4 regions of the Paenibacillus sp. FSL H8-0168 genome follow, and region 1 is predicted to be linked to each of the others. Evidence: a T-box and tRNA genes for the amino acid it is inferred to sense, from the RefSeq annotation. Region 1 holds a T-box; the other regions hold tRNA genes.
The links. A T-box is a leader RNA that pairs with one kind of tRNA and senses whether it is charged. The one in region 1 lies ahead of leuS (leucine--tRNA ligase), so its partner is inferred to be a tRNA-Leu.
Positions count from the first base shown of each region.

Region 2: it encodes a tRNA-Leu, which carries the amino acid that the T-box ahead of leuS (leucine--tRNA ligase) is inferred to sense. The anticodon was not compared.
Region 3: it encodes a tRNA-Leu, which carries the amino acid that the T-box ahead of leuS (leucine--tRNA ligase) is inferred to sense. The anticodon was not compared.
Region 4: it encodes a tRNA-Leu, which carries the amino acid that the T-box ahead of leuS (leucine--tRNA ligase) is inferred to sense. The anticodon was not compared.

Region 1 covers NZ_CP151948.1:3,947,593-3,950,816, forward strand. Annotated here, with positions in the region: gene leuS (leucine--tRNA ligase) at 1-1,396, opposite strand, end outside; T-box leader at 1,458-1,714, opposite strand; gene MHI21_RS17370 (tautomerase family protein) at 1,899-2,288, shown strand; gene MHI21_RS17375 (class I SAM-dependent methyltransferase) at 2,361-3,134, opposite strand; gene MHI21_RS17380 (S1-like domain-containing RNA-binding protein) at 3,138-3,224, opposite strand, start outside.
Region 2 covers NZ_CP151948.1:1,473,893-1,477,116, forward strand. Annotated here, with positions in the region: gene MHI21_RS06805 (urease accessory UreF family protein) at 267-992, opposite strand; tRNA gene MHI21_RS06810 (tRNA-Leu) at 1,255-1,337, shown strand; gene MHI21_RS06815 (glutathione peroxidase) at 1,483-1,968, opposite strand; cyclic di-AMP (ydaO/yuaA leader) riboswitch at 2,435-2,602, shown strand; gene MHI21_RS06820 (hypothetical protein) at 2,718-3,113, shown strand.
Region 3 covers NZ_CP151948.1:1,983,277-1,986,500, forward strand. Annotated here, with positions in the region: gene MHI21_RS09315 (hypothetical protein) at 1-338, shown strand, start outside; gene MHI21_RS09320 (GNAT family N-acetyltransferase) at 409-930, shown strand; gene MHI21_RS09325 (N-acetyltransferase) at 1,024-1,464, opposite strand; tRNA gene MHI21_RS09330 (tRNA-Leu) at 1,842-1,926, shown strand; gene MHI21_RS09335 (NAD(P)H-dependent oxidoreductase) at 2,020-2,550, opposite strand; gene MHI21_RS09340 (helix-turn-helix domain-containing protein) at 2,747-3,115, shown strand.
Region 4 covers NZ_CP151948.1:2,065,588-2,068,811, reverse strand. Annotated here, with positions in the region: gene MHI21_RS09780 (N-acetylmuramoyl-L-alanine amidase) at 1-262, shown strand, start outside; gene MHI21_RS09775 (divergent polysaccharide deacetylase family protein) at 237-1,172, opposite strand; gene msrA (peptide-methionine (S)-S-oxide reductase MsrA) at 1,298-1,810, opposite strand; tRNA gene MHI21_RS09765 (tRNA-Leu) at 1,988-2,072, opposite strand; gene MHI21_RS09760 (hypothetical protein) at 2,295-2,831, shown strand; gene MHI21_RS09755 (carboxymuconolactone decarboxylase family protein) at 2,972-3,224, opposite strand, start outside.

The sequences.
Region 1 (3,224 bases):
CTGAAGGCTTGATATTGTCCATCTCCGGCAGTACGAGCGGAAGTTGGTCCTCAGGAACCGTTTTGATCGTTCCATCCTCCAGATGAATTACCGGAATCGGCTCGCCCCAATAGCGTTGACGGCTGAACAGCCAGTCACGCAGGCGGTAGGTGACTTTGCCGTGTCCTTTGCCCTCGGCTTCCAGCCATTCAATCATCTTCGGAATCGCTTCCTCGTTGGTAAGTCCATTCAGCGGGCCTGAATTGACATGCGGTCCATCCTCAGTATATGGCTCATTAGCCACATCTCCACCTTGGACAACCTCAATGATATTCAATCCGAATTGCTTGGCAAATTCCCAGTCACGCGCATCGTGAGCAGGTACAGCCATAATCGCTCCAGTTCCGTAGCCTGCCAGTACATAGTCAGCAATCCAGATCGGCAGCTTTTCGCCGTTCACCGGGTTCACTGCATAAGCTCCTGTGAATACGCCTGTTTTATCCTTGGCCAGATCCGTACGCTCCAGATCGCTTTTACGAGCAGCTTGTTCACGGTACTGTTGTACAGCATCCTTTTGCTCAGGCGTAGTGATAATATCCACCAATTCCTGCTCTGGTGCCAGCACACAGTAGCTTGCGCCGAACAGTGTATCTGGGCGGGTTGTAAATACTGTGAGTTGCTCGTCATAGCCTTCAATTGGAAAACGAACCTCAGCCCCGGTAGACTTACCGATCCAGTTCCGCTGCATATCCTTAATACTCTCAGACCAATCCAGTTCCTCCAGATCATCCAGCAGACGATCCGCGTATTCCGTAATTTTCAGCATCCATTGACGCATTGGTTTACGGACGACCGGATGACCGCCACGCTCACTCTTGCCGTCAATAACTTCTTCATTCGCCAGCACTGTTCCCAGCGCTGGGCACCAGTTCACGGGTACTTCAGCTACATATGCAAGGCCGCGCTTGTACAGCTGGATGAAGATCCACTGTGTCCATTTGTAATAATCAGGGTCCGTCGTGCTGATTTCACGATCCCAGTCGTAGGAGAAGCCGAGCGATTTGATTTGACGGCGGAAGTTATTTACGTTTTTCACCGTAATTTCGCGTGGGTGCTCCCCTGTATCCAGCGCATGCTGCTCGGCAGGCAGACCGAAGGCGTCCCAACCCATCGGATGCAATACGTTGTAGCCGCGCATTCTTTTATAACGTGAAACAATATCCGTAGCTGTGTAGCCCTCTGGGTGGCCTACATGCAGGCCGGCTCCAGATGGGTACGGAAACATATCCAAAGCATAAAACTTCGGTTTGCCCGGCTCTTCCCCGGTGCGGAACGTCTTGTTCTCATCCCAATATTTCTGCCATTTTGGTTCAATACTTTGCGGTTGATAGCCGTGCTTCGGCTGTGTGTCTGTCATTGTCTTTTCCTCCTCAAACGGTATGCAACAAAAAAACCTCTGCATCCCGTAGCGTGTCAGCGCTAGGGACGAGAGGTTATATTCCCGTGGTACCACCCTAGTTAGCAGAAAGCGTTCTTCGCGTTCTACTCCCTTTGCACCTGATAACGGAGGTGATCCGATGCGGGTTAATAACAGGATACAAGCACCTGTAAAGGCGTTCCTGCGTTGGACGCATATCTCCGAGGCGAGTTCACTTTGCGCTGTCAACCGGCTTGCACCACCCGCCGGCTCTCTATATGTCCAGACAAAGCTACTATTCCTCATCAGCGATTGTTTAACCGTTAATAATGGCACTATTATATTGAAAACCGCGAAAAAAGTCAAATAAGGACTATCTTTGGTGTTAAAGACCCTCTTCATACTAATTGTTCATGACACATGCATACGAATGTTTTATAATAACTTCGAATTAAATTGATGCAAATTGAGTTGAGTTGAGATAAGAAAGGTGAGCTGAGACATGGCACAGATTAAAATTTTCGGAATAAAAGAAGCTCTAAATCCAATCAAAAAGCAGCTTTCAGAGGTGATTCATTCTGCTGTGGTGGATGCATTCAAATACCCTCCAGACAAGAGGTTTCATCGTTTTTTCCCTATGGATCAGGAAGACTTTATATATGCCGATGGTCGCTCTGAGGCGTACACCATTATTGAAATCAGTATCTTTGAAGGCAGAACGACAGAAGCTAAGAAGCAGCTCATCCAGCTGTTATTCCAACGAATTATGGACCATTTTGGCATTGCTCCACAGGATCTTGAGATTACTATATTTGAAACGCCCAAACAGAACTGGGGTATTCGGGGTGTACCGGGTGATGAGCTTCAGTTGAACTATAAAGTGAATATATGAGTGCAAAAAGACGCCCTTCATGTCATCATGAAAAGCGTCTTTCTTTTCCTAAATTTGCTCAATGAGTCTTCACTATTTTACAGCAACATAAAACAGTCTCGCCGCGTCATCTTCTGCTTCTACCCATTCAAAATCCGCATATACCTTCACATCACGAAAACCTGCTTTGGACAATTCTGCTTTCATCCAGTCTGGATCATAGGCACGCTGTACATGAATTTCCTCGAAACGCTGATACAGATCGCGTCCTTCATGTTCTGCTTTCGCAAAGATACTAAGATGATGCTCAATTTCACAACGGGGAGTGTCCAACGCACATGTCCAGATATATGAGATAGAGCGATCATCCAGTACGAATGGCTGCTCTTCATCATAACGTAAAAACGTCTGGGGATGATGTACATCGAACAAGAAGGTTCCGCCAGGCTTCAGTCCAGCATGAGTTCTAAGAAAAGTAGAAATTATATCTTCTTCCTCCAACAAGTAATTCAGACAATCGCAAAAAGAAATTACAGAATCCACAGGCTCGGGTAAAATCCATTCTCTCATATCCTGCTGTATCCAGCGAACGCTTCCCTCACGAAACAATCGCTGTCCCTGGGGAGTGGTTTCCATTTTGCGACGGGCTACTGCCAGCATGTCAGAGGATAAGTCGATTCCAGACACTTCGAAGCCCGAGTTAACTAGGGGAATCGTAATCGAACCCGTTCCACAGCCCAGTTCGGCCACCGTATGCGGCATACCGTACTGATCCCAAGCCTGCCGTGCAAAGCGTAACCAGTCCGGGTACGGCATGTCCTGCATCAGCTCATCATACACATAGGCAAACTTCCGGTAAGAAGCCATTTTTTATTCCCCATTCCCGTCCTTCGGTTTCGGCATTTTCTCCACCAGGTAGGTCCAGTTTTCCTTTTGTGTAACCATTCCTTCCTTCAT
Region 2 (3,224 bases), 2.5 Mb from region 1:
ATAATTGGTGTGTTATAATAATCATCAGTAAACATGTTAGAATTAACCATCTGACACTATGATACACTTTTATACGTGTTTTTACAATCGTAAATGCGTCTTTTTGTTGAATTAATTACTTAATTAAGTGCTAGGTGGTTCTGATAATCTGTCTAGAGTCTGCTAATGGTGTGAATTGCGATTATATGTGGATAAAAAACACTCTGCCACCTGAGGAAAGGGACAGAGTGTTTTTCGTGTTGTGACCACATTGGCGAAACGACGCATCAGGGGGATGCTGGAAGGCGTTTGAATAGACCTGGGGAGGAAGACAGTCTAGGTTCATCCAAGCTCATATAAAGAGGTAGAGTGATGTAGGAGCTGGACCAATGTCTGTGAAGAAAGCGACGCTGAGATGCAGTTGGCTCAGGTTGGTTAAGCTTCTTCCAGGCAGAGAGCAGCTCGCTTGTCATACGTTCCATAAGAGGGTTCTTTTCCTCATAAGGAGGATTGAGTAGTTTGAAGGCATCTTCCACACAGAAGGACACCGCTGCGCTAAGATAGCCGTGAACGGTCTGTTCTACATCGTTTCCGAGGAGGAAGTTAATCCAGGTGTGAACGGTAGCGAGTGTGCCAATCGCATTGTATTGAATGAGTATGGATTCCAACTGGTCAAATTCAAGCCAAGGATAAAGAGCCTTAGCGAGCTTGAGTAGACGCTGACCGGATAGACGAAACTCCTTCACATGCTGCAAGGAGGGACGTTGGGTATGCAGCATCTTATCGATGAGAGCGATCCGCCAACTGTCATTCTGCTGGATGGCGACATACAGACTTTTGATAGCCATGCCGTCAACGGTTGTACATTGAGGATACAAATCATCCAGCATGTAATGTTCCAGGTCTTGTAGACTGTTCAAATGTCCGCTGCGGAATAGTTTCTCCAGTTCGTTAAAACGGGTGAAGCCACCAACAGGTAGGGAAGGGTCCAACAATAATGCATAGTTCAGCAAGCGGTTGCCTTTATGCAGGGCGGTTCGCCTCCTCGAAGTGAATCCTTATGTTATGTTATTTTACTCTTTACTTGGGGGGACGAAAGATATTCGAAATATATGTAATATATATTTACATTTAAGTAGCTTTTGTGTCAAATTAAATATTCTTATCGCTCATATATGTTAGTTAAAATAACATATAAAATAATTATTATATTTTTGTTTACAAATAGTTGATGAGAGAGTATAATAAATCTGTTGCCTCATTACATTATGATTTGCGGTCGTGGTGGAATGGCAGACACGCTATCTTGAGGGGGTAGTGGGCGTACGCCCGTGGAGGTTCGAGTCCTCTCGACCGCATTATATGCAAGACCTAGTTAAAAAAGCATCCTGACACGATTTACGTGAAGGGATGCTTTTTTTGTTAAGCATTTTTCGTTATATTCTTTAGCCACGGAAGCCACGGTTGCAACAGGTCGTTTATTAACTGTGATAATGAAGAATGTCAGTTTTGCTGCAAAAGCTTCTCTATATCTCCCGCCAGCTTATCTGGAGTGGTTTGCGGTGCATAGCGCTTAAATACGTTACCTTCTCTTGTAATTAAGAATTTAGTAAAATTCCATTTGATCGCTTTGGACCCTAACACCCCCGGAGCTGTTTGGGTCAGGTAGCGAAATAAGGGGTGTGCTTGATCGCCATTGACATCTGTTTTGGCGAACATCGGAAAGGTAACCCCATAATTGATCTGGCAAAACTCGGAAATCTCCTCGCTGGAACCTGGCTCTTGTTTGGCAAACTGATTGCTGGGAAATCCCAAAATCTCGAGCCCCTGTTCATGGTACTGGTCATATAGCTCTTGTAGCGCTTTGTATTGGGGGGTTAACCCACATTTGCTGGCAGTGTTCACGATAAGCAGAACGTTCCCTTCATATGTGGATAACGGAATTTGTTTCCCTTGCAGGGTTTGCGCATCATATTCATAAACGGTCATAGTATCTCTCCTTATTCAATATTCAACAATTAAATTGTAAGCAATTAAAAACAAGGTTGCAAGTCTGGAAAAGCTGTATCAAGCCTTTAGCCGCTGTAAAATCGTATTTTGTTTAAAACAGTAAATCGCACCGCAAATGAAGCGAATTAAGGTGTTTCTTCTTATAAAAGAGGGTTCAATCGGTGTTTAGCTGGTACATATAGCGTATTTTCTTCTCTTTTTACAAAAAATGGCCAAAAACGCTTTACCCTACGCCAATATTGACATGCTTGTCATTTTCAAAAAGGGATGAAAAACAGAGATTGAAGGAGCTGTGAGAAGCATAGTTTCATTGTAAGCGTTATTATTAATCTTCTATGCTCTAAAGGCCGATTTATAACCCCGCAGTTGAGCTTTACAGTCTTCCATGCGCGGGTGTATGATTCAAGACGTAATTTCAAATTAACTTGAATGAAGCAACAACGAAATGTCTATAGCGCTGAATTTTGCAGTTGCAAAAGCGGGGGAACCAATCGAGACTGTACGGCTTGCCGGGTGTCTCATGGGGTGAATTTTCCGGTCAAGTGCCAGAAATAGGGCGACTCTCACGTCCGAATCCGACAGCTAACCTCGTAAGCGTACAGGGAGAGGCAACAAACCGCCGTGTGCAGCCATGGTTTATTTTATCATGGATATGTCAGAAGCCGGAGGAAAGCCTTTTTCCTTCGGCTTCTTTTTGTTGTCTTTTTATACCGGGAGAGGAGCTACTGATGGAAGGTCGGTTAATTATTGTCACTGCACCGAATGAAGCGGGCAGAAGTTTTGTGAAATTGCTTATTTTCAAAAAATTGGCGTTTGCAGTTCTGACGAATAGCGCCCAGGAGGAACGACAGCTCAAAAAAATGGGTGTGGAGCACATTGTCCGCATCAATACCATGCAAGCGGGAAAATGGAATTTTCCAAAAAAAGAAATTGGTAGTGTGTATTTGTTCGAGAACAGCTTGAATCTGACTTGCCGTTTCCTACAAATATGTCGACCACTAACATCGGAATCGATCTATGTTATTACACACGGCTGTAATCCACAAGGAATTTATCGGGGATTGGGAGCGGACCATGTGATCTACACATTGAACGGAGAGGTGGGTTTTCTGCTGAACGGATAAGCACTTATAACATAGTTGTTTTATGATTTTATGATGAAATAAGAATGGCGATCTGAAGACCGATACGGAGGGTATAAACATGATGGATATATACATGCTGCTCGTCATGGC
Region 3 (3,224 bases), 2.0 Mb from region 1:
CAGAGATTCAACTGAAGGCGGATTTAAACAACTTGGCTGCGGAAATTTTGGAAATCAAAGATCAAACTCCGGGATGTGTCTTGTTGCTAAGTTTTTACATGGAAATTCGTGAGATTGAGTCACAATGTAGCCGGATTGAAAATATACTGACCGAAATTTGGAAGCCCGATCTTGGACCGGTACAAACGCTTAGTCAGATTTACGGAGAGAAGACATCTACATACCAAAATAGGATTGAACTCCGATTTTCCAGACAAATTAACGAAGATCAGATGGAAGACATTCCAGAGCTGTTGGAACACATATTGCTGACGCTTATGGAATTAAACAAGGTCTAAAGGGTTAGAGCCCTAATGCAAATGACATTAGTAGACCAACAAGTTAACGTTAGAGGAGTTGAAAGTATAAATGAATGAACTTGAATTCTCTCAAGTATATGCGATTATGGAGGCTTCTTTTCCTGAAACGGAATGCAGGACATTCGAGTCACAGAGGGCTCTGCTTCATCATCCATGTTATCGTTTACTTACCCAAAAGGACGAACAAGGGCAAACAATTGCTTTTTTGGCGGGATGGGAGTTTACAGATTTTCGGTTTGTAGAGCATATTGCCGTAGATTCGGCTATACGAGGTGGCGGGTTAGGTAAAGAGCTTATGAGCAAGTTTATTTCACAGTCCGGTAAACCGGTAGTACTGGAGGTTGAGCCACCAGTGGATGAATGGACTCGGAGAAGAATTGGTTTTTATGAACGTTTGGGGTTTCATCTGAACCATTTTGACTATGTACAGCCTCCTTTAAGAGAAGGACAGGCTGATCTGCGGCTTCAAATAATGAGCTATCCAGGTGCGCTGGCTGAACAGGATTTTGCTCCGTTTAAAGAGATTCTATATGCCGAGGTTTATGGCTTAAATAGGAGACTAGACACTTAGTTGTAATAGATAAAAGTAAAAGGCTCTGCTTACGCCGTATTTCTACGGGAGCAGAGCCTTTGTACTACTAGGCTAAAGGTGCTAGGTGCTTCATTATCGTTCATGTTTTGTCCATACCATTACAAATTCTTTCTCGTCAGTTTCGGCATCAACAGATTCCGCTTGAATGGTAAATCCATTTTTAGTATAGAAGTTAAATGCTTTCGTGTTCGACTGGTATACCTTTAATTGAATCTCATCATGTTGCTTCTTGATCCAATCTAGTAGTAACTTGCCATAGCCTTTTCTTTGAGAATCAACACGTATAAACAGAGCCGCCAAGTATCCATCCAACATGGAGACGAAGCCGCCAATGCTATGATCATCTTGTATGATAACGTAGTTTTGAGCGAGAGGAAGGTACCTGTTTTCCATCTCGGTAACTTGTGATGCCCAATACTGCGGAGCAATAAAATGATGGGCTTCTATGGAAGCATCTAGCCAGATGGCTGCCAACTCGTTGAGCTCTTCCACATTTGCGGGTCTAATCGACATCGTATCTCCTCTTTCACAGTGCAGTATGTAATCTTATAGATGATGCTGAAATAAAAAAGACCGTCCGAGGACGGTCTTTCTACCCGTGGCGCTTATTTAAAGCTTTGATCCGTATCCCGCGCCTCCGTCAACTCTGTAAATTAGAGAATAACGGACCGGGTAAGGGATACGCTCAACATGTGATTATTGATGTTGACGCACCTCCTTTCCTGATGGACCCATTTTACCATATCTGGTTTGTGATATCCAGTGATTTTCTTATATTTACGGAAATGATTCATAGAAAATATAATATAAAAATAGCTTGATTTTATGTTCTATGGAAGATATAATCTAAATTACCGTGATTGAAAAACATCGGTGTGAATACATAATATGCGGTCGTGGCGGAATTGGCAGACGCGCACGGTTCAGGTCCGTGTGGGCTAACCCCCCGTGGAGGTTCGAGTCCTCTCGACCGCATCATAGCCTAACATTTACAGGTTCTTGGATTGGCTGGATGCCACCAAGAGCCTGTTTTTATATGGTTAAGCTGCGCGTACCATTATAACTATTTTATTTATACTGAAATATATATTTAATATAGTCTTTTGCACTCTGATCAATGTCTTCGTCGCTTGCTTGAAACGAGGCTCCGAAGACAGCGAAATAGGGTAATGTTATGGCGCCAACATGCACTGCGCTTGCCTTAAAAGGTGCTATAACTTCATCTACAGTAAAAGAAACGGAACCAGTAGGTAAGTAATTTTCTTTTTTATCGCCAATGGACATGGCTATCCCTAGCTTCTTTCCTTTTAACTTATCACCCTTTGAACCATAAGCCCATCCATGGGTAAAAACATCATCGAACCACTTTTTTAATAAAGGAGGGTAACTATACCAATACAAAGGGAATTGAAATATGACATTATCGTATGCTTCAAGTAGCTGTTGTTCTTTCAAAACATCAATGCTCCAGTTTGGATACTCTTTATAAATCTCATGAATTGTAATTTCATTGGTATATTGAAGTAATTCTTGTTTCCATCTTTGATTTACTCTAGAATCTTCAATATTGGGATGAGCTAAAATCACAAGAGTTTTCATCATAAATCACCTTTCTTACGTAACATATTTGCCTTTGTAGATGCTCTATTATTATTCTGTATGCTTCAAAAAAGTAAATACACACAATAAAGTAAGATAGTTACTTGAAAGTATGCATTAGACTTAAAGTGAAGATATGCGATTATAGAATTAATTAGATAAACTTTGTTATTTTTAGCGTTGAAGAGGTGGTACTATGAAACAATATAATTTAGGCATAGAAGCAACACTTGAGATCATCGGAGGTAAATGGAAATCATTAATCATATGTTTATTAATGTCTGGTAGAAAAAGGACAAGTGAATTACAGCGTAGTATTTCAGGCATTTCTCAAAAGGTTCTTATACAGCAACTTCGCGAACTTGAAAAGGATGGTATCATAGGTAGACATGTGTATAATCAAATGCCTCCAAAAGTGGAGTATTATATAACGGAATATGGAATTACAGCAAATGAAATTATTGACTTAATGTGTTCTTGGGGAAGGGCTAATATCCAAATAAGACAACAGCAAGGAGAAGATGTGATGTTGTTAGAAAATGATTCAAAATCAATAGTGGAGTAAAAAAGCGTTGCAGACTATGATGTTTACGGTAGTTTTCTTCGGCTGTCTTCAAGTGTTATGTTATGTGTTGAGCCGCAAGCTGATTTGCTATATAGTTATGACTGGACAA
Region 4 (3,224 bases), 1.9 Mb from region 1:
ACTGTATCAGGATGAAGGCAGCAGCTATCTGTTAGCTGAACGGATTCAGCATTCATTAAACCGCTTATTTTGCATGAATAGAAAAACAATGTACGGAAAGCCCTTTTATCTTTTGAATAAAATTCAGCATCCTGCTGTAATTGTAGAAACTGGATTTATCAGTAACGAACAGGACAGAGCTATACTTTCCGAGGATCGTGGTCAAAAAAGCATTGCCGAAGCTATTGCCGAAGGCATTATTGCGCATCTGACGGCATGGTAGTGTTGGTGGCTGGGTCTCCCGTCCATCCCCATACAGCTCGTACCAAATCGCTAATACCCACAAATTTGGCGTGCTCCTTTAGCTTGGGAACCGACGAATGAAGAGCGGAGGATGTGTACATACCAGACACGCCGACGTGCCCAATCGTTACGCAGGTGTTGTGCTCATCCAGCCATTCAACCACTTTTGTAAGTTGCCGATTCACATGGGCGAGGTTATGGACATCATCCAGAAAAACATCATTTCGTACTGGTGGCATTCCCTTTTTAGCGGCAAGCTCAGGGACCACTGACCAATAATTAGTACGGCTATCGACAAAAAATAGTCCATGCTCCTTACAAACATCAAGAACAATGGACATAATGCGCTTATCCGAAGTGACCTTTGAACCCATGTGGTTGTTCATCCCTATCGCATAAGGAACATCCTTAATGGCTGCTGTCACCTTCGCACGTACTTCTTCATCCGTCATATTAGCCTTAATTGCTCCAGGCCCAAGCCATTCGGGCTTCCCCTGCTTTGGCTCCATTGGAAGATGGACGATGACATCATGACCGCGCTTATGCGCTTCCATAGCGTCCTGCTTGGTTGTAGGCAGGAAGGGCATCACAGCAACGGTAATCTTAACGGGTAAATTTAAAATTTGCTCAGTTCCTTTCATATTGTTTCCCAGATCGTCAATAATGACAGCAACCATCTTTTGCGGCTCGTCCTGTTTGTCTATTGCTTCTGCAACACCAGTACTACAGACCATGAATAACATGCATACCGAAATACAGAGTACTACGGTTCTTCGCATTTTGGAGCTTGAATGGAATACAGGTACATAAGCTGGCTCTTTCCGAGCGCGAGATTCCTTTAAAGCCTTTTTTATTATATTTCTCATGTGCAGCTTCCGTCGTGTACTCATTGCAGGTCAGCCTCCTTCTCTGTCCCTTCATTGTGTGAGTAACGTCGTCTAAATATGTATAAGGCAGATCCATGGAATAATCCCTGATCTGCCTTATCGTGCGTAGAAACGTATGTTAAAGCCGCTTACCAGTTCTTATCAATAAATTCATCACGACCTGATTGGACCCGATCTTCCTTATAGTGCTTCACGTTTTTCTTGTGGTAATCCTGATGATAATCCTCTGCAGGATAAAAAATCGAAGCAGGAAGAATCTCCGTTACAATTGGCTTATCAAAGCGTCCACTTTGTGCCAACTGCTCCTTGGACTGTTGTGCAAGCTCACGTTGCTGCTCTGTATGATAAAAAATTGCGGGTTTATACTGTGTACCCCGGTCCTGAAATTGACCTTCCCCGTCGGTAGGATCTGTTTGCGGCCAATATAATTCGAGCAGCTTTTCATAAGGAAACAGCTCAGGCTCAAAAGTAATCTGCACCACCTCGTAGTGACCTGTAGTTCCTGTTTTAACCTGCTCGTAGGTCGGATCGGCGATCGTTCCTCCAGTGTATCCTGACACAATGCCATGAATGCCCGGCTGTTCTTCAAACGGAGTCACCATACACCAGAAGCATCCACCTGCAAAAGTCGCTTTCTCCATCTTACATCCAACCTTTCAATAACTTCATCTTAAAATTTTCTATCATATCTGGAAATCCATAGTTTGCGGGAAGACAAGAAACGTGTTCAGCTTAAACTATGAGCAAATCCCTGGAAATATAAGAAAAAGGTCTCTAAAACTGCTACGAGAGCAATTCTATAGACCTTTTCTGATAGATGCGGTCGAGAGGACTCGAACCTCCACGGGGGGTTAGCCCACACGGACCTGAACCGTGCGCGTCTGCCAATTCCGCCACGACCGCATATAAGTTGTCGTTTATCCTCGAAAGATTAATCTTTCTTAGCGACAAGATAGATCATACCATGCTCATATCAAGATGTCAAACCTTTTATATTTGTTATTTTCCTCTTGATAAAAAAGGAATAATAAACTAAAATAAGAACATAAGTTCTCATAAACGAAGGTTCCTTTTCTTCATTCGGTTATGAATTATCATCACATTTTCCTAAGGCGGTGAATGGTTATGATCTCTTCAGATACTACTCAGCATGAATGGTCTCTTGTGAAAAGTTATCTACTCCTTACCTTTATTCAAAAAGTATTTGAGCGGGACAGCCTAATTCTTGAAGAAAGCGGTATGCTGAAAACCCCTGGTCTTTATGTCGAAATGGTTAACGCAGGTGTAGATCGTACCGGGATCCTGCTGTCTGAAATAAAACATGAATTTAATAAATATCACATTCATGTTCTGGACATACAACAAAACCACTCCGGCGTTCACGCCACCTATATAAGTAAAGGCAATAAAGAGCAGTTCAGTATGGCAATGCCAGCATTCCGCAAAGAAATGTATGAGCGGATGCGAGCATATCTCGGGCTCTCAACCTCTATGCCCCATACAGCTGCCCTTCCTTTACTAGAGAAACATCGCCCCGAATTACCAAACAATACAACATCCAAACCTCTACGCATCGTTGAACGAAGTTTGGTTACATCCTCTTTGGCTTATAAGCGTAAAATGTCTCGCCCTGCTGCTTTTGCCGCAAGCAGAAGAGCATAATCCCCGCACAACCAACACGCAAAAGAAAAGCTTCCGCAGACACCAAGTGTGCGCGGAAGCTCCTTTCCATATTCATCATATATCCAAATCGATCTATAACCGCTATGACGAAGTATAAGCACATCAATTAATGATTCGCCTTATTGCAACGCCTTCTGTACACGCGTTACCCCTTGGCTTAGAGCATGTCCTCCACCTACTGCTGCGGCTACAGCAATGGTCTCCATAATTTCCTGATCACTGGCTCCTTTGGACCGCGCCTCGTCCACGTGATAAAACGTGCATACCTCATTGTTGGCAAATAAGCCAATGCCTAGCGCAATCAGTTGCTTGGTTTTCTCATCTAAGCTGCCGGCTTGAAAGCACTCTCCGGTAAAACGATGATATGCATGA